3 regions of the Moritella sp. 36 genome follow, and region 3 is predicted to be linked to each of the others. Evidence: predicted binding sites of a transcription regulator. Region 3 holds the regulator's gene; each other region holds the start of a gene.
What was found. Region 3 encodes MetJ, which represses methionine synthesis genes. Its sites were predicted from a motif close to TAGACGTCTAGACGTCTA; they were not measured.

Region 1 (6,382 bases), 880 kb from region 3:
ATTATTGCGTTCATCTGTATCACCAGAGAGAGAGGCCATTACCGGTACAGAAAGGAAAATCATTATGCTTGTGGTTATAGAAGGCCACAGAGATACGTTGTTCAATAAAGAGTTGGGCATTTAATGAATCTCTGATGATGAGCTATTCACTAAGCTTGGTAGAAAATGTGATTGATATCAAAAATAATACAGAATAAATTTTGTTACCAACCACACCTTATTATAACTATTTAGACCTGTTATCGCACAGGTCGTTTGCGTAACAGCTGATTACCAGCCCTTTACGATTGAATTGTTAAATAGTTTTTTAGCTTCGTCATACACTTCTTGAGTTTGGAATGCCGCGATGAATTGTTTTACTTTCTCTGAATCTTTATTGTCGTTACGAGCAACAATTAAATTTACGTATGGAGATTCTTTATTTTCCACGAAGATGCCGTCTTTAGTTGGCGATAAACCAATCTTAGTTGCAAATGTGGTGTTGATAACCGCTATTGTTACGTCTTGTAAGTTACGCGCTAATAGCGCAGCTTCTAATTTTATAATCTCAACACCAAATGGATTCGCAGTAATGTCTAATTCTGTAGCTTTAATACCCGCGCCAGCTTTAAGTGCGATGATACCTTGTTGCTCAAGTAATAATAATGAGCGCCCTAGGTTAGTTGGATCATTTGGTACTGCAATTTTATTACCTTCTTTAAGCTCGTCAACACGCTTGATTGATGCTGAGTATGCCGCAATTGGATAAACAAATGTGTTTGCTACTGCTGTAATATCGTAACCACGTTGTTCGATTTGTGCATCTAGATAAGGTTTATGTTGGAAAGCATTTACATCAATACTGCCTTCTTCAAGTGCTCGGTTTGGTGTTACATAATCCGTAAAGGTGACTATTTCAATGTCTAGATCGTATTTCTCTTTAGCAATTTTCTTTGCAATCTCAATGACTTCCGCTTCAGGGCCAGCCATTGCGCCCACTTTTAATACTGTTGAGTCTTTGTCGCCACTACATGCACTTAATAACACACTTGATGCAATTGCTGTTACTGATACTAATTTCTTTAGTGAAAATTCCATGATTAATATTTCCTTGAGTTGTTAAAATTTATTATCTGTGGTCGACTTTACTTATTAAGCGTTCACCGACTGATTGAATAACTTGTACGATGATCACCAGTAAGATTACTGTAATTAGAATAATAGTAGGGTTAAAGCCAATGTAACCATGCTGAATACCAACATCGCCTAGGCCGCCGCCGCCGACAGTACCCGCCATTGCTGAGTAGTTTACAAGTGTTACTAACGTGATTGTGATGCTATTAATAATTCCTGGCATTGCTTCTGGGATTAACACTTTCATTATAATTTGTAGTGGTGTCGCGCCCATTGTTTGCGCTGCTTCGACTAGCCCTGCTGGCACATCTAATAATGCACCTTCAATTAATCGAGCAATAAAAGGGATTGAAGCAACTGTTAGTGGAACGATCATTGCGCCAGTGCCGATTGATGAGCCGACAATCAGGCGTGTAAAAGGAATGATTGCAACAAGTAAAATAATGAAAGGTACTGAACGACCTACATTTACAATCACACTTAATACATTATTTAATTTTTTATTTTCTAAAATACCGTTGGTTTTTGTTACATGCAATAGGATGCCTGTTGGCATACCCAGTAAACATGCAATTGCAGCGGCAATACCGACCATCTCGAGTGTTTCAATCGTTGCGGTAAAAAGTAAATTAATCATTTGATCAGTCGACATAACCGATAACCTCTACATTAACTGCGTGTTGTTGGAAAAATGCTTTGGCTGCAAGAGTGTTTTCTTTATTACCAATAAGTTCGGCAAGCATATAACCGAACTTGATGCCGCCGGCAAATTCAATATCGGCACTTAAAATATTCACATCAACATTTAATGTACGACTTACTTCTGAAATAACGGCTGAGTCAACACTGTTACCAGTGAAGCCAAGACGTACTAATGGCGTTGAGTTTTCTTTCCTATTTAACGATAATCGTTGTTTATACTCATCAGGAATTTCTAGGTTTATCGTTGCTTCAATAAATATTTGTGCTAATTCTGTTTCTGGATTAGCAAAGAACTTCGCTACCGTATTTTGTTCAATCAATTCGCCTTTATCAATGATCGCAACTTTATGGCAGATATTTTTAACCACTTCCATTTCGTGCGTGATAAGTAGAATCGTCAGGCCTAGTCGTGCATTAATATTTTTTAATAGTTCTAAAATTGATTTTGTTGTACTCGGGTCTAGTGCTGATGTTGCTTCATCGCACAGCAGTACTTTAGGTTCTGAAGCTAATGCACGCGCAATCGCCACACGCTGTTTTTGACCGCCACTTAATTCCGAAGGGTAAGCTTTATGTTTTGTTGATAAGCCAACTAACTCAAGCAGTGGTGTAATTTTGCTATTGATCTCGGCTTTATCAATACCTGCTAATTCCAGCGGTAATGCTACATTATCAAATACAGTTCGAGACGATAATAAATTGAAATGTTGAAATATCATGCCGATTTGGCGTCGTGCAGTACATAGTTCTGCTTTATTTAGTTGAGTTAGTTCAACGCCATCAAGCTGAATTGATCCCGATGTTGGAGTTTCAAGTAAGTTTACACAACGAATAAGGGTACTTTTACCCGCACCTGATGAACCTATAACACCGAATATCTCACCTTTTTCGACGTTTAGGTTAACGTCTTTCAAGGCATAAACAGGTTTGTCTGTAGTTTCAAATATTTTATTTATATTTGTTAATTTAATCATTTCAACGCCTAAAACGAAAAGTAAAAATTGATATATAAGATTAGATATTAATTCTTCATTTATGAGTAACAACTGGATACATATGCTAGTTATTTAGTTGCCCAAAGTCAATGGCCTTTTTTACATCTAGATGGCTAAACCGTGTTTTATTTCTATTGAGGTAGTTTTAATTGCTTAGGTTTACATTTACATGTAAAAGGTATGGATTGCGTAATTTTTATGACGTGAAATAATGTGCAATTAGAATGATTGATAATAAAGGTAATAATAGTGGCAACTGCAGCTGTGTTCTTAGACCGTGATGGTGTGATTAATAAAGATAAAGGTTATGTTTCAAAAATTGATGATTTTGAATTCATTGATGGCAGCATTGAAGCAATGCAATTATTGAAGGCGCATGGTTATCTATTAGTTGTAATAACAAATCAGTCTGGTATTGCACGAGGTTATTATACTGAAGATGAATTTATGACGCTCACGGAATGGATGGATTGGTCACTTGCCGATCGGGGTGTCGATCTTGATGGTATTTATTATTGTCCTCATCATCCCGAAAAAGGTATTGGTGATTATAAGCAAGATTGTTTATGTCGTAAGCCAAATACAGGGATGTTAGATAGTGCAGGTAAAGATCTAGATATTGATTTTGCTAACTCGTATTTAGTGGGTGATAAACTATCTGATATTCAGGCTGGTCAAAAATCACAGCTCAAAGCCAATTATTTGGTGTCGACGGGTAAAGTGCTATGTGAAAAAGGTGCAGAAGCAGCAGATGCTGTGTTTATAGACCTATTATCTGCGGCTAAAACGATAGTTAACGACTAAATCGACACTTGTTGGTTGTTATTTGAGCAGTTGCGTTTTTTTTAAGGAAAAGTCTTGCCAATAAAACGTAGTTCTCTATAATCCACCCCACTGACACGGCAGCAGCCGCTCAGTATGTTCTTTAACAATTTATTCAAGCAATCTGTGTGAGCACTTGCAGAGATATAATGACCAAAAATTATATCAATGTAATTGTGAACATTAAATTAAATCGAAAGATTTGGTTTTATAAACAACAAACCTCGGTTTGTTGTTGAAGTACAGAATTCATTGAGCCGACTTAATCAACGTCGTTGATTAGTCAAAAAACTTTTAATTGAAGAGTTTGATCATGGCTCAGATTGAACGCTGGCGGTAGGCTTAACACATGCAAGTCGAGCGGAAACGAAGAATAGCTTGCTATTCTGGCGTCGAGCGGCGGACGGGTGAGTAATGCTTGGGAATCTGCCTAGTCGAGGGGGACAACAGTTGGAAACGACTGCTAATACCGCATACGACCTACGGGTGAAAGGGGGCCTCTTCTTGAAAGCTCTCGCGACTAGATGAGCCCAAGTGGGATTAGCTTGTTGGTGAGGTAAGAGCTCACCAAGGCGACGATCCCTAGCTGGTCTGAGAGGATGATCAGCCACACTGGAACTGAGACACGGTCCAGACTCCTACGGGAGGCAGCAGTGGGGAATATTGCACAATGGGGGAAACCCTGATGCAGCCATACCGCGTGTATGAAGAAGGCCTTAGGGTTGTAAAGTACTTTCAGCGAGGAGGAAAGGCAGTAGATTAATACTCTACTGCTGTGACGTTACTCGCAGAAGAAGCACCGGCTAACTCCGTGCCAGCAGCCGCGGTAATACGGAGGGTGCAAGCGTTAATCGGAATTACTGGGCGTAAAGCGCATGCAGGCGGTTTGTTAAGCGAGATGTGAAAGCCCCGGGCTCAACCTGGGAACTGCATTTCGAACTGGCAAACTAGAGTTCTTGAGAGGGTGGTAGAATTTCAGGTGTAGCGGTGAAATGCGTAGAGATCTGAAGGAATACCAGTGGCGAAGGCGGCCACCTGGCAAGTAACTGACGCTCAGATGCGAAAGCGTGGGTAGCAAACGGGATTAGATACCCCGGTAGTCCACGCCGTAAACGATGTCTACTCGGAGTTTGGTTCCTTGAGAACTGGGCTCTTAAGCTAACGCATTAAGTAGACCGCCTGGGGAGTACGGCCGCAAGGTTAAAACTCAAATGAATTGACGGGGGCCCGCACAAGCGGTGGAGCATGTGGTTTAATTCGATGCAACGCGAAGAACCTTACCTACTCTTGACATCCATAGAACTTTTCAGAGATGAATTGGTGCCTTCGGGAACTATGAGACAGGTGCTGCATGGCTGTCGTCAGCTCGTGTTGTGAAATGTTGGGTTAAGTCCCGCAACGAGCGCAACCCTTATCCTTATTTGCCAGCACGTAATGGTGGGAACTCTAAGGAGACTGCCGGTGATAAACCGGAGGAAGGTGGGGACGACGTCAAGTCATCATGGCCCTTACGAGTAGGGCTACACACGTGCTACAATGGCGCATACAAAGGGCTGCAAACCAGCAATGGTAAGCGAATCCCATAAAGTGCGTCGTAGTCCGGATTGGGGTCTGCAACTCGACCCCATGAAGTCGGAATCGCTAGTAATCGTGAATCAGAATGTCACGGTGAATACGTTCCCGGGCCTTGTACACACCGCCCGTCACACCATGGGAGTGGGCTGCACCAGAAGTCATTAGCTTAACCTTCGGGAGGGCGATGACCACGGTGTGGTTCATGACTGGGGTGAAGTCGTAACAAGGTAGCCCTAGGGGAACCTGGGGCTGGATCACCTCCTTACGTAAAGTTGTTAATTTTTGTAAGTGCCCACACAAATTGCTTGAATAGAAACGTTAAAGACAGTCTTATGAAAATAAGACAACGTTTGGGATGAAATCCAAACGTAGAAAGTAAATAGTGTCCCGTTCGTCTAGAGGCCTAGGACACCGCCCTTTCACGGCGGTAACACGAGTTCAAATCTCGTACGGGATACCATCTTTCTTCTGTAAGGAAGATGGAGTATTTTTTCTTTCTGATTAAAAATCAAAGCTAAGCAGCGAATGCTTATCTTTGCTTTTTAGCAAATTGCTCTTTAAAAATTTGGAAAGCTGAATAAATAAAGAAGTTCTTAAAACACGTTATTGCTTCGGCAATAACAATATAGTGTTCTTGAGTATTCTTGAGGCGAAAAAAACTAGATAATACCTAGTTATTTCAATTGTACGGTCGACTTTAGATTGTATGGTTAAGTGACTAAGCGTATACGGTGGATGCCTAGGCAGTCAGAGGCGATGAAGGACGTGTTAATCTGCGTTAAGCTGTGGGGAGTTGATAAAAAGCGTTAATCCACAGATTTCCGAATGGGGGAACCCACTCTACTTTGTAGAGTATCGTAACGTGAATACATAGCGTTGCGAAGCGAACCGGGAGAACTGAAACATCTAAGTACCCCGAGGAAAAGAAATCAATAGAGATACCCTTAGTAGCGGCGAGCGAACGGGGTCTAGCCCTTAAGCAGTTTGGAAGTTAGTGGAAGATTCTGGAAAGTTTCACGATACAGGGTGATAGTCCCGTACATGAAAACGACCTTACTGTGAAATCGAGTAGGACGGCACACGTGATATGCTGTTTGAATATGGGAGGACCATCTTCCAAGGCTAAATACTACTGACTGACCGATAGTGAACCAGTACCGTGAGGGAAAGGCGAA
Region 2 (6,382 bases), 160 kb from region 3:
ATGGTCTCGCCCAGATATCCCACTACACGCACTTGCTATGCTTAAGAATGAGCGTGAAGGTGTTGCTGCAAATCCATTACAAGCAATTGAAGAACTAAAAGAAAAAGGTCATCAAGTTGCTTACGTTGGTGACGTTGTTGGTACTGGTTCTTCACGCAAATCAGCAACTAACTCTGTGTTATGGTGCATGGGGGATGATATCCCATTCGTACCGAACAAACGTGGTGGTGGTATTTGTATTGGTTCTAAAATTGCGCCTATTTTCTTCAACACCATGGAAGATTCTGGAGCGTTGCCATTAGAGTTTGATGTAACTAGCTTAAATACTGGTGACGTTATCGATATCTTCCCATACGAAGGTGTTGTTAAAGCGAACGAAACTGGCGCGACTATCACTGAATTTAAAATCAAAACAGATGTGATTCTTGACGAAGTACGTGCTGGTGGCCGTATCCCACTTATTATTGGTCGTGGTTTGACTGCGCGTGCACGTACTGCACTAGGTCTAGAAGATTCAACGGTATTCCGTTTACCTGAAGATGTTGCCGCTTCAAGCAAGGGCTATACTTTAGCACAGAAAATGGTTGGTAAAGCATGTGGGGTTGCAGGCGTACGTCCTAACCAATATTGCGAACCAAAAATGACAACTGTTGGTTCTCAAGATACTACGGGTCCGATGACACGTGATGAGCTAAAAGATTTAGCCTGTCTTGGTTTCTCTGCTGATTTAGTGATGCAGTCTTTCTGTCATACAGCTGCTTATCCGAAACCTGTAGATGTGCAAACGCATCATACACTACCTGATTTTATTCGTAATCGTGCGGGTGTTTCTTTACGTCCAGGTGATGGTGTTATTCACTCATGGTTAAACCGTATGTTATTACCAGATACAGTTGGTACTGGTGGTGATTCACATACACGTTTCCCATTAGGTATTTCTTTCCCTGCTGGTTCTGGTCTTGTTGCATTTGCAGCAGCAACTGGTGTTATGCCATTGGATATGCCTGAATCTATTTTAGTACGCTTTAAAGGTGAACTACAACCTGGTATCACACTACGTGACCTAGTTAATGCTATCCCTTACTATGCGATTCAACAAGGGCTACTGACTGTTGAGAAAGCGGGTAAAATCAATGCGTTCTCTGGTCGTGTACTTGAAATTGAAGGTCTACCAGAGCTGAAAGTTGAGCAAGCATTCGAATTATCAGATGCATCAGCAGAGCGTTCTGCTGCAGGTTGTTCAATCAAGCTTAATGAAGCGCCAATCATTGAATATCTAGAGTCTAACATCGTGATGTTAAACTGGATGATTGCTGAAGGTTACGGCGACCCGAAGACGATTGCTCGCCGTGTAGCTGAAATGAAAGCATGGATCGCAGATCCACAATTACTTGAAGCTGACGCGGATGCAGAATACGCTGAGATCATCGAAATCGATCTAGCTGACGTTAAAGAGCCTATCCTAGCTTGTCCAAACGACCCTGATGACGTTAAATTATTAACAGATGTTGCTGGTGTTGAAATTGACGAAGTATTTGTTGGTTCATGTATGACTAACATCGGTCACTTCCGTGCAGCTGGTAAACTACTTGAGAAATTCAGTGGTACTTTACCAACACGTATGTGGGTAACACCACCAACGCGTATGGATGCCGCACAATTAAGTGATGAAGGTTACTACTCAATCTTCGGTAAAGCGGGCGCTCGTACAGAAATGCCTGGTTGTTCACTGTGTATGGGTAACCAAGCACGTGTAGGCGATAATACGACGGTTGTTTCTACTTCAACACGTAACTTCCCGAACCGTTTAGGTAATGGCGCTAACGTTTACCTCAGTTCTGCTGAAGTTGCTGCAGTAGCGGCGATTAAAGGTAAGATCCCAACAGTTGCTGAGTACATGGAACTGGCTTCTGAAATTGATGCAACAGCAGCGGATACATACCGTTACTTAAACTTCGATCAAATTGCTTCTTACATTGAGAAAGCGAACGAAGTGATTGTTCAAGAAGCAGTATAATTAACGCGTACCATCCTGGATGCTGAACTGTTAATTAAACAGAAATAGATAAAATAATAATGAAACGGCTCCCTCGATAGGGAGCCGTTTTTGTTTCGGTTGTTTTTTGTTACACTCCAGCGCTGAACAGCTATTATATTTATTAACTAATAAGAAGCAGGCATAACCGTGGATTTTGAATTTCGAAAAGATACCCTTACAGATACATACCGCGTCATCATATCAATGGAACAGACGGCATTAGGTAGTTGGATCCAAGGCACTTTAGGTACGGATAAGGCCACTATTGCGTTGATTCAAGCGGAAGTTGATTTATTAAAAGCACGTAAAAAACAAGAGTACCGTTTAGTTGGTGATGAGATGACATTAACCATGACGCAAGAAGATGTCTGTGCTTGTATGAATTCGGAGTTAATTGATACTGGCGAAGAGCTAGATGACGATATGAATTTTTATGATGCGGAAACTGTAGCAGTTTGTGGCTTGGAGGATTTTGAGATCATACTCCAAGCCTGGTTAGAATTCTTTAGTCAGCGTTAATCCCACTCTTCCGATGTGTAGCTAAATGTTGGTAATGACCATTTCCGATAAATAGCACATAGGCGCAGTGATACACCGAGGCAGAAGGCCACAATAAGATTGATATTGTGGTCAATACCAAACGTTTCTAAGCCCAGATAAAGTACCGCGACTAATAATGAGATACCCGCGTAGATCTCTTTACAGAATACCACCGGGGTACGATTACAGAGTAGATCGCGTATTACCCCGCCACAAATACCCGTTATCATACCCGCCATAATAATCACGGTTGGGTGATAACCGAGTTTCATCGCTACATTACAACCAATAATGGTAAATGCTATCAAGCCTACCGCATCAAGTACTAAGAATAAACGGCGTAAATGATTCATGTGCTTAGCTATCAGAATAGTAAACAAACCTGCGCATATGGTGATATAGACATAGTGGGGGTGTTGGGTCCAAGATATTGGAAAATTACCCAATAACAGATCACGGACTGTACCACCACCAAGCGCAGTAACAAACGCGATCACAGCCACGCCGAAGATGTCCATATTACGGCGACCCGCCATCAATGCACCCGACATCGCTTCGGCAGTTATCGCGATTAAATAGATATAAGTTAGCATTATTGCGAACCCTTTAAGTTAACGAAATTTGGGGGAGATATCCATTTAAAATATGCTTAGCTCCTTACAAGTTGGCGATCCTATACATAAACATTTTTATGGTCAACCTAAACTGAATTTGAGGTCAGGATTTTACTTCGACTTAGATTGTAAACTCTGTAATGCGGGATTAAATTTGTTGTAACACTTACAAAGGTTACACAAATAGGTTAGACTTCTGGATGGCTAATGTATTACTTAAGGATGGGAATAATGCCGATTAGAATTAAAGACGGGCTTCCGGCTGCGGAAATATTAGGTAATGAAAATATTTTTGTGATGCTAGAGTCACGAGCAACCAAGCAAGAAATTAGACCGCTGCAGGTTGTTGTTCTTAACCTTATGCCGAAGAAAATTGAGACTGAAAATCAAATTCTACGGTTATTATCAAATACGCCACTGCAAGTAAATGTAGAGTTATTGCGGATTGATTATCGTGCCTCTAAGAATACCCCCCAGGAACATATTGATGAGTTCTATCACGATTTTGAACGTATTCGTCATAATAATTACGATGGTTTGATCATCACAGGTGCGCCATTAGGCTTAGTTGGTCATGATGAAGTCGTGTATTGGCCACAAATCGAAGAGATCATTAACTGGTCGAAAACTCACGTGGTATCCACCCTGTTCTTATGCTGGGCTGCACAAGCGGCATTAAAAGTCTTGCATGGCATTGATAAAAAAGTCCATGAGAATAAATTTTCTGGTGTCTATCCACAGCAAACGTTCCACCGTCATAATCCATTAGTGCGCGGGTTTGATGATGAATTTTCCGTGCCGATGTCGCGTTATGCCAACTTTTCTGAAGAGATGTTTGCAGGTACAGATCTAAATATCTTAGCGGCGAATGATGAAACGGGTGTGTATTTAGCTGCATCCAAAGATTTCCGTCAGGTATTTGTAACGGGTCATCCAGAATACAGTGCAGATACTTTACACCAAGAATATATGCGTGATATTGCCGAAGGCGTTGAAGCCGGAATACCGGCGAATTACTATGAAGGTAATGATGCTGAAAATGCTCCTCGTGTTACTTGGCGTAGTCATGGTAATCTGCTCTATAGCAACTGGTTAAACTATTATGTTTATCAACAAACGCCATATGACTTAAATGATCTATAAATGCAATGATCTATAGACGTTAGAGATGTATCAAATAATAAGACTCAGGACTGGGTCTGCAGTAAATTAAACGAGGGATCTTGTGGCTACTATAAAAAATAAACAGCAACTGGAACAGCAATTAAAAAAACGTATCATGCTCATCGATGGCGGCATGGGGACGATGATCCAAGACTATAAATTAGAAGAAATAGATTACCGTGGTGAACGCTTTGCTGACTGGCATTGCGACGTCAAAGGTAACAATGATTTATTGGTATTAAGTAAGCCACAGCTCATTGCTGACATTCATAAAGAGTACCTCGATGCGGGTGCCGATATTCTTGAAACCAATACGTTTAATGCCACTACTATCGCGATGGCTGATTATGATATGGAATCATTATCGGCAGAAATTAACCGTGAAGCTGCACGTATCGCACGTCAAGCTGCCGATGAAAAAACCGCAGAAAACCCAGACCGTCCACGTTTTGTTGCTGGAGTATTAGGACCAACCAACCGTACTTGTTCTATTTCTCCTGATGTAAATGATCCTGCTTTCCGTAATACTTCATTTGACCTTATGGTTGAAGCGTATATCGAATCAACCAAAGCGTTAATCGAAGGCGGTTCTGATTTTATTCTGATCGAAACTATCTTTGATACCTTGAACGCTAAAGCTGCGGTTTTTGCGGTGAAAACAGTATACGAAGAACTCGGTTACGAATTACCGATTATGATCTCAGGTACCATTACCGATGCCTCGGGTCGTACATTGACGGGGCAAACCACAGAAGCATTTTATAATTCATTACGCCATGCAGAGCCGATCACCTTTGGTCTTAACTGTGCATTAGGGCCTGATGAATTACGCCAATATGTCGGCGAACTCTCACGCATTTCAGAAAGCTATGTGACTGCGCATCCTAATGCTGGTTTACCGAATGCGTTTGGTGAGTATGACCTTAGCCCTGAAGACATGGCTGAGCATATTAAGGAATGGGCTGAGTCTGGTTTCTTAAATATGGTTGGCGGTTGTTGTGGTACGACACCTGAACACATTAAAGCTATGGCTGATGCGGTTGAAGGTATTAAGCCACGTCAATTACCTGAAATCGAAATTGCTTGCCGTTTAAGTGGTTTAGAGCCATTAACAATTTCTAAAGAAAGCCTGTTTGTGAACGTTGGTGAACGTACTAATGTAACTGGTTCTGCCCGTTTTAAACGTCTGATCAAAGAAGAAAATTATGACGAAGCACTACATGTTGCTCAGCAGCAAGTAGAGTCTGGCGCACAAATCATCGATATCAACATGGATGAAGGTATGCTGGATTCGTTGCATTGTATGCAGCGATTTTTAAACCTAGTTGCTTCAGAACCTGAAATCTCGAAAGTGCCAATCATGATTGACTCCTCGAAGTGGGAGATCCTTGAAGCGGGTCTGAAATGCGTTCAGGGTAAAGCGATTGTTAACTCGATTTCATTGAAAGAGGGTGAAGATAACTTCCGCCGCCAAGCAGCATTAATCCGCCGTTATGGTGCTGCGATGATCGTCATGGCTTTTGATGAAGATGGCCAAGCGGATACCCAAGAGCGTAAATTCCAAATTTGTAAGCGTTCTTACGATATCTTGGTACACGAATTAAATTACCCGCCAGAAGATATCATCTTCGATCCAAATATTTTTGCTGTTGCAACGGGTATTGAAGAACATAATAACTATGCGGTTGATTTCATCGAAGCCGTTAAAGACATTAAACGTGAGTTACCCCACGCCATGATTTCTGGTGGTGTCTCTAACGTATCTTTCTCGTTCCGTGGTAACAATCCATTACGTGAAGCAATTCATGCTGTGTTCTTGTATTACTGTATCCGTGAAGGTATGGATATGGGTATTGTTAATGCTGGGCAGTTAGCCATTTATGATGATCTGCCGAAAGAGCTGTTGGATGCTGTTGAGGATGTGATCCTTAACCGTACTCCTGAAGGTACGGAAGCGTTGTTAGATATTGCTGATAAATATCGTGATTCAGGTGTTGAAGTGGAAGCTGAAACGCAAGAGTGGCGT
Region 3 (6,382 bases):
CGCACGTTTCTCCATTGGGGCTGGCATTGGACCTAAACAAAGCAGTTGTGGATTGTGGTTATGCTCTTGAATAAGTTGTTTTATTTCGACTAAAAAGGCGTTCGCATCACTGAACTGATGGGCTTCAGCACGGAACAAAGCTTGAAAGCTATAAGGCGGTAAATTGGCCATAGAACGGGCGTGTAATGCTGTTTGGGCAAAATGGCTGTAGCCGTTATTGATCAGGTCTTGAATAAGTTCGTGTTCGGGATGATGGGTCTGAATAGCCACTTCCCCTTGTTTGGCTGCACGTCCGGCACGACCAGAGACTTGCACAAACAGTTGCGCGAGTTTTTCAGGGGCGCGAAAATCACTGCTAAACAGGGCGCTATCCACGTCAATGAGCCCTACCAAGGTGACATCTGGAAAATGATGACCTTTGGCGAGCATTTGGGTACCAATTAAAATTCGAAACTCTCGCTTGCGTACGGCTTCTAATGATTTTTCTAAGCTGCCCTTACGGCTGGTACTATCCCGATCAATACGAATAATCGGGTATTGTGGGAAGTGATTATTGAGCATGGTTTCTAACTGCTCAGTACCAAAACCAGCGGTGATTATCTCATTGGAATCACAACTTGGGCAACGACGTGGTTTTGGAAATTGTTCATCGCAATGATGACAGTGCAATATATTACGTGATTGATGATAGGTGTAATAGGTATTACAACGCTGGCATTCTGCCATCGAACCACAGGTATGGCACATGACTGCTGGTGCATAACCACGGCGGTTCAGAAATAGCAGGACTTGATTACCTGCGACTAAATGGGTCGCCATTAATGCGATGAACTCAGCAGAGAGGCCTGAATCTAAGGACTGATTTTTGATGTCGATGAGGTGATGGTTCGGCATCTTGGCATTACCAGCGCGTTGGGTTAGTTGCAAATGACGATATTTACCTGTCATGGCATTGTGCAGCGTTTCTAACGCAGGGGTTGCTGAACCTAATACCACGGCAATGTTATTACGCTGTGCTCTGACGATGGCTAGATCTCGCGCATGGTAACGAAATGTTTCTTGCTGTTTTAGGGACCCATCATGTTCTTCATCAATAATGATCACCCCTAAATCATGCATGGGAGTAAATATTGCAGATCGTGTCCCAATTACGATACCTGCGACACCTGCTTGTGCTTCAAGCCAAGCCTCACGACGTTCTGCGTCATTTAAACCAGAGTGCAACGCGACAATTGGTACGTTGAAACGACGTTTGAAGCGTGAAATAGTTTGTGGCGTGAGACCGATTTCAGGGACTAATACCAGCGCTTGTTTACCGGTCTTTAATACTTTCTCTATGACATTAAGATAGACTTCGGTTTTACCACTACCAGTAACACCATCAAGCAGATAAGTGGCAAAGTGATTAATATCAATCGCCGCAATGGTGATCGCTTGCTCGGTATTGAGGGAGGGGCGATTATCACTAATAACGAGATTCTGGCGCCAGTGTTGAGCATCGTTATCTTGGACCTCTATGTATTCTTGGCTAATTAGCCCTTTGTCTTGCAATGCTTTGATGGTCGTTGATTTGATATTGGCTAACTTTAAGTGTGATTGGGTTAGCCTTGTTTCAGCCAGTAACTTGATGGTTTGTAATTGAGCCGGTGTTAAGCGATTTAATTCTTGAGCTGTTAATTCATGCGCGTTATCGGTTAATTGCCAGAATGTGTAGCTGTTTAATTTTGCAGACTCTAATTTACGTAATAATACCGGTAGGGCTTGTGCGATCACTTCACCAATCGGGTAATGGTAATAATCAGCGCACCAAGTAAAAAATGCTAGCATGTCAGCGGATAAAATGGCGTTGTCATCGAGTACATTAATGATTGGCTTTAGCCTTTCGAGCGGAAATTCACTGTCGTTTTTGGTTACCAGTGCAATACCAACTAATTGCTTATTCATAAAGGGAACGCAGACACGCATGCCAGGCTGAATATGTTCATTCTCAGAATAGGTATAATCAAAAGTTCTGCTTAAATGTATGGGAACGGCGACGGCAACAACTGGCATGAACTTAACTCTCTTTTACGGACTGTATCTGTACTTCAGCAAACAGTTTACGGCTGTTAACTAGGTAATGTCTTGATATTTTCTGTTTAATCTTCTAATTGTGGTTTATTTATGCATCAGCTATTGATATTTAGGGGCAAGATCCTATATTATTCGCAGCCTAAAAATTCTATAACTTTATGTGGTGTCTGGCAGTGTTTCAGATGGCGACATAACTAAATTGAGGTTTCTATGAAACAAGGTATCCACCCAGAATATGCTTCTATGGAAGCAAAATGTTCATGCGGTAACATTTTCGCTGTTGGTTCAACTCGCGGTAAAAACATCACGCTAGACGTATGTTCAAACTGTCACCCATTCTACACTGGTAAGCAACGTAATGTTGATACTGGTGGTCGTGTTGATAAGTTCAACAAGCGTTTTGGCGCTCTTTCTGCAAAATAAGAATTGTATTTATACAATTTTTTGTAGTGAATCAAAAAGGTACCTTAGGGTGCCTTTTTTTATGTCTTAAAAACAGTTTGAAACATTTATAAAACTAATATTTAACCTAAATGCTTTCATTTGGATAAAAATGTTCTTCTAAAATTAGTAAATCATATAAAAATAAACACCTCATACCAGTACAAAGGTAGAATAAACAACTTAAATTACTGTAGAATAATGGTAACAATATTATTAGCTAGTTTAGCTCAGTGTAAAATAAAAGAGACCTGTGTTAAATTAAAGTTAAATATTTGGCGTTACATTCGATTATTATTTTAATTCCCCCAACGTTGTTTCTCACACCTTGTTATTCTTGAATTAAGGCGGTGAGTTATGTGCATTCATTTCATTCAGGATATTGTGTATGTCAGACCTTAGACAGCAAGCATTGGATTACCATGCGAACCCTAAACCAGGCAAAATTGCTATTCAACTTACTACGTCAGCAGAAACTGCTGATGATCTTTCTTTAGCATATAGCCCAGGTGTCGCAGAGCCAGTGCGTGAAATTGCTGCTAACCCTGATGATGCTTATAAATATACGGCCAAAGGCAACTTAGTGGCGGTGATCACTAACGGTACTGCGATTTTAGGTCTCGGTAATTTAGGCCCACTGGCTTCAAAACCGGTAATGGAAGGTAAAGCACTACTATTCAAGCGCTTTGCTGATATCGATTCGATTGATATTGAAGTGAAACACCGTACGACAGAAGAATTTATTGATACAGTTGCCAATATTGCCGATACATTCGGTGGTATTAATCTCGAAGATATTAAAGCGCCAGAATGCTTTGAAATTGAAAAAGCGTTAATTGCACGTTGTCAGATCCCTGTATTTCATGACGATCAGCACGGTACTGCAATCGTAACCGCTGCAGGTATGATTAATGCGCTAGATATTCAAGGTAAAGACATCACTGAAGCGGCGATTGTTTGTATGGGCGCTGGTGCTGCTGCAATTGCATGTATGGAATTATTAATTTCATGTGGCGCACAACGTGAAAAAATCTACATGTTAGATCGTAAAGGCGTGATCCACACACGTCGTGATGACATTAACGAGTATAAGCAACGTTTTGCTAATAATACTGATAAGCGTACATTGCAAGATGCAATTAACGGTGCTGACGTATTTGTTGGTGTTTCAGGTCCAAATGTATTGTCTGCTGACGATGTCAAATTAATGGCCGATAATCCAATTATTTTTGCATGTTCGAATCCTGATCCAGAAATTAAACCTGAATTGGCTCACGCGGCACGTCAAGATTTGATCATGGCAACGGGTCGTTCTGATTATCCAAATCAGGTGAATAACGTACTGTGCTTCCCGTTTATCTTCCGTGGAGCATTAGATGCGCGAGCGAGTGTGATTAATGAAGCAATGAAAGTCGCGGCTGTACATGCAATTCGTGAAATTGCGAAAGAAGAAGTGCCACAGTCAGTATTAGCTGCGTCTGGTGCGACATCGTTAGAGTTTGGTAAAGAGTACATTATTCCAAAGCCAATGGATCCTCGTTTATTACCACGTGTTGCACGTGCTGTTGCATTAGCGGCAGTTGAAACGGGTGTATCGCGTATCGATTTACCAGAGAATTACATGCTGTAACTAACCAGTATGATTTTCACAAACGCCAAGGTTTATCCTTGGCGTTTGCATTTCTAGGTTTATACTTGTATAAAGTTCTGCTATTTGCCCACATTTAAGGTTCCCATGTCTGAAGAATATGAAATTGAAGTTATCCCTGTTGTTGTCGCTGAAGAACCGATTGAATTATATAAGATCTTAAAAATCGAAAATTTAGTGACCTCGGGCAGTGAAGCGAAGAACTATATTGCAGACGGTTATGTGTATGTGAATGGTGAAGTTGAAACACGCAAACGTAAAAAGATCATGTTTGGCGATATCATTGGTTTTAATGGTGAAGCTTATCAAGTCATGTCTGCGGAAGAACTTGCAGAGTACGATATTACTGATGAAGAAGAATTTGTGGACCCTGCGGCTTTAGAGTCTGATTCTGTAGCAACATATATTACAGAAAACGATGTTACTGAAGACTATTTCACAGGAAACAATACTGTTGAGCAAGATGTTGCTGTTGAACCCGAATTTATTGCACCAACACCAGTTGCTAAGCCTGTTGTCGACAGCATCCCTGAAGGTATCTGGGAGCAGCCTGAAAAGAAGAAAAAGAAAAAATCTGAAGCTAAACAAGTGAAAGTAGCTGAACCGAAACCGGTTGAGAAAAAGAAAAAAGGCCGCGCGGCTCCTTTTAGTTTTTAGATTTCACTTTAAGGTATTAGCAACAATGCGAGCTAGATAGCGCATTGTATATAGGTTAAATCAAAACAGGCTCCTATAATTGGGGCCTGTTTTATAAAAGGTGGGCCTGTTTTATTTTCAGACGTTCTTTATTTAGCATTCGTTAGTTAGTGACTAATCATCTTGTTCTAAATAATCATCGATATTGATACCCAGCGCTAACATTTGTGCCCGAGCTTCTTCAGGGATACTGTCTGGTTTGTCTTTTGTTAAATCTTCATCGGCAGGTAATGGTTGACCTGTGTAAGCATGTAAAAATGCCTCACACAACAACTCACTGTTGGTTGCATGTCGTTGATTATTAATCTGACGGCGAGTTCTTTCATCTGTCAGTACTTTTAATACTTTCAAAGGAATTGAAACAGTAATTTTTTTAACCTGTTCACTCTTTTTCCCATGCTCTGCATAGGGGCTAATATACTCGCCGTTCCACTTCGTCATTTTTGACCTTTGCGTAAATTATTATTTATGAATAAGTAATAAGTCTACCTTTGAATTTGATTATTGGCAATCAGTATGTAAAGAGCTCTAGACGTCTATTGACCTGTTGTAGCCTAATAGTGTATGTTTTGAGTTACTGGAAATATATTAATTCGATATTAAGTTCGGGAGAACGCATGGACGCAATTAAGCGCAGTATTCATAAATTTGGTGGCAGTAGTTTAGCTGATGCTACCTGTTATCGTCGAGTATTGACGATAATTAGCCAACACACCAAAGCACGCGATCTTATTGTCGTTTCTGCAGCGGGCAAGACCACCAATCAATTATTAGAATTATTACAATTAGCCGAAGACGGTGATCAAGCTGCATCGGAACGTCTTATTGCGACATGCGAGTATCAAACTAAGTTAGTTACAGAACTATTAGAAGGTGCCTTATGCACACAACTCACTTCTGCATTGCAAGATGATATTCATACTATAGGCCATTTATTAGAAACTACCCTTGATGTGTATGCTAAAAACCAAATTTTAGCGCATGGTGAGGTGTGGTCCGCACGATTATTAGCAGCTTTACTGAGTCAAAGCGAACTACCAGCTAATGATTTAGATTCTCGCTTGTTTTTAACAACTGAATTAGCCGCGCAACCTGTGGTTGATGAAATGGTGTCTCGCCAAAAATTAGACTCGTGTTTAGCGACCCTGACTAATCGCGTTGTCGTGACCGGTTTTATTGCTGCAGATACACAACAGCGTACTGTGACATTGGGGCGAAATGGCTCTGATTATTCTGCGACCTTGTTAGCTGCATTAGTAGATGCTGATCAAACCACTATTTGGAGCGATGTTGCGGGGGTATTTAGTGCCGACCCACGTCGTGTAAAAGATGCTGAACTGCAAACTAAATTATCACTTTATGAAGCGGCTGAGCTCGCGCGTTTAGGCTCTCCCGTATTACATGCGCGTACATTACAACCTGTTGTCGAGAGTAAACAGCATGTGCAGTTACGTTGCAGTTATACCCCTGATGAGGGGTCAACTCAGATCCACCGTCGTTTACCAAAAGGTAAAGGGGCTAAAA

Region 1: a site for MetJ is predicted at 2,909-2,926, ahead of metN (methionine ABC transporter ATP-binding protein MetN). Genes of this name have one in related genera too.
Region 2: a site for MetJ is predicted at 3,382-3,399, ahead of metA (homoserine O-acetyltransferase MetA). Genes of this name have one in related genera too.

Annotation. Positions count from the first base shown of each region.
Region 1 is NZ_CP056120.1:4,294,338-4,300,719, reverse strand. It holds gene HWV03_RS19030 (hypothetical protein) at 1-120, opposite strand, end outside; gene metQ (methionine ABC transporter substrate-binding lipoprotein MetQ) at 271-1,077, opposite strand; gene HWV03_RS19020 (methionine ABC transporter permease) at 1,109-1,765, opposite strand; gene metN (methionine ABC transporter ATP-binding protein MetN) at 1,755-2,789, opposite strand; gene gmhB (D-glycero-beta-D-manno-heptose 1,7-bisphosphate 7-phosphatase) at 3,060-3,614, shown strand; rRNA gene HWV03_RS19005 (16S ribosomal RNA) at 3,928-5,472, shown strand; tRNA gene HWV03_RS19000 (tRNA-Glu) at 5,592-5,667, shown strand; rRNA gene HWV03_RS18995 (23S ribosomal RNA) at 5,916-6,382, shown strand, end outside.
Region 2 is NZ_CP056120.1:301,820-308,201, forward strand. It holds gene acnB (bifunctional aconitate hydratase 2/2-methylisocitrate dehydratase) at 1-2,017, shown strand, start outside; gene HWV03_RS01395 (UPF0231 family protein) at 2,186-2,557, shown strand; gene HWV03_RS01400 (trimeric intracellular cation channel family protein) at 2,554-3,171, opposite strand; gene metA (homoserine O-acetyltransferase MetA) at 3,424-4,335, shown strand; gene metH (methionine synthase) at 4,418-6,382, shown strand, end outside.
Region 3 is NZ_CP056120.1:137,237-143,618, forward strand. It holds gene priA (primosomal protein N') at 1-2,052, opposite strand, end outside; gene rpmE (50S ribosomal protein L31) at 2,284-2,496, shown strand; gene HWV03_RS00605 (malic enzyme-like NAD(P)-binding protein) at 2,903-4,144, shown strand; gene HWV03_RS00610 (RNA-binding S4 domain-containing protein) at 4,250-4,819, shown strand; gene metJ (met regulon transcriptional regulator MetJ) at 4,973-5,299, opposite strand; gene HWV03_RS00620 (bifunctional aspartate kinase/homoserine dehydrogenase II) at 5,476-6,382, shown strand, end outside.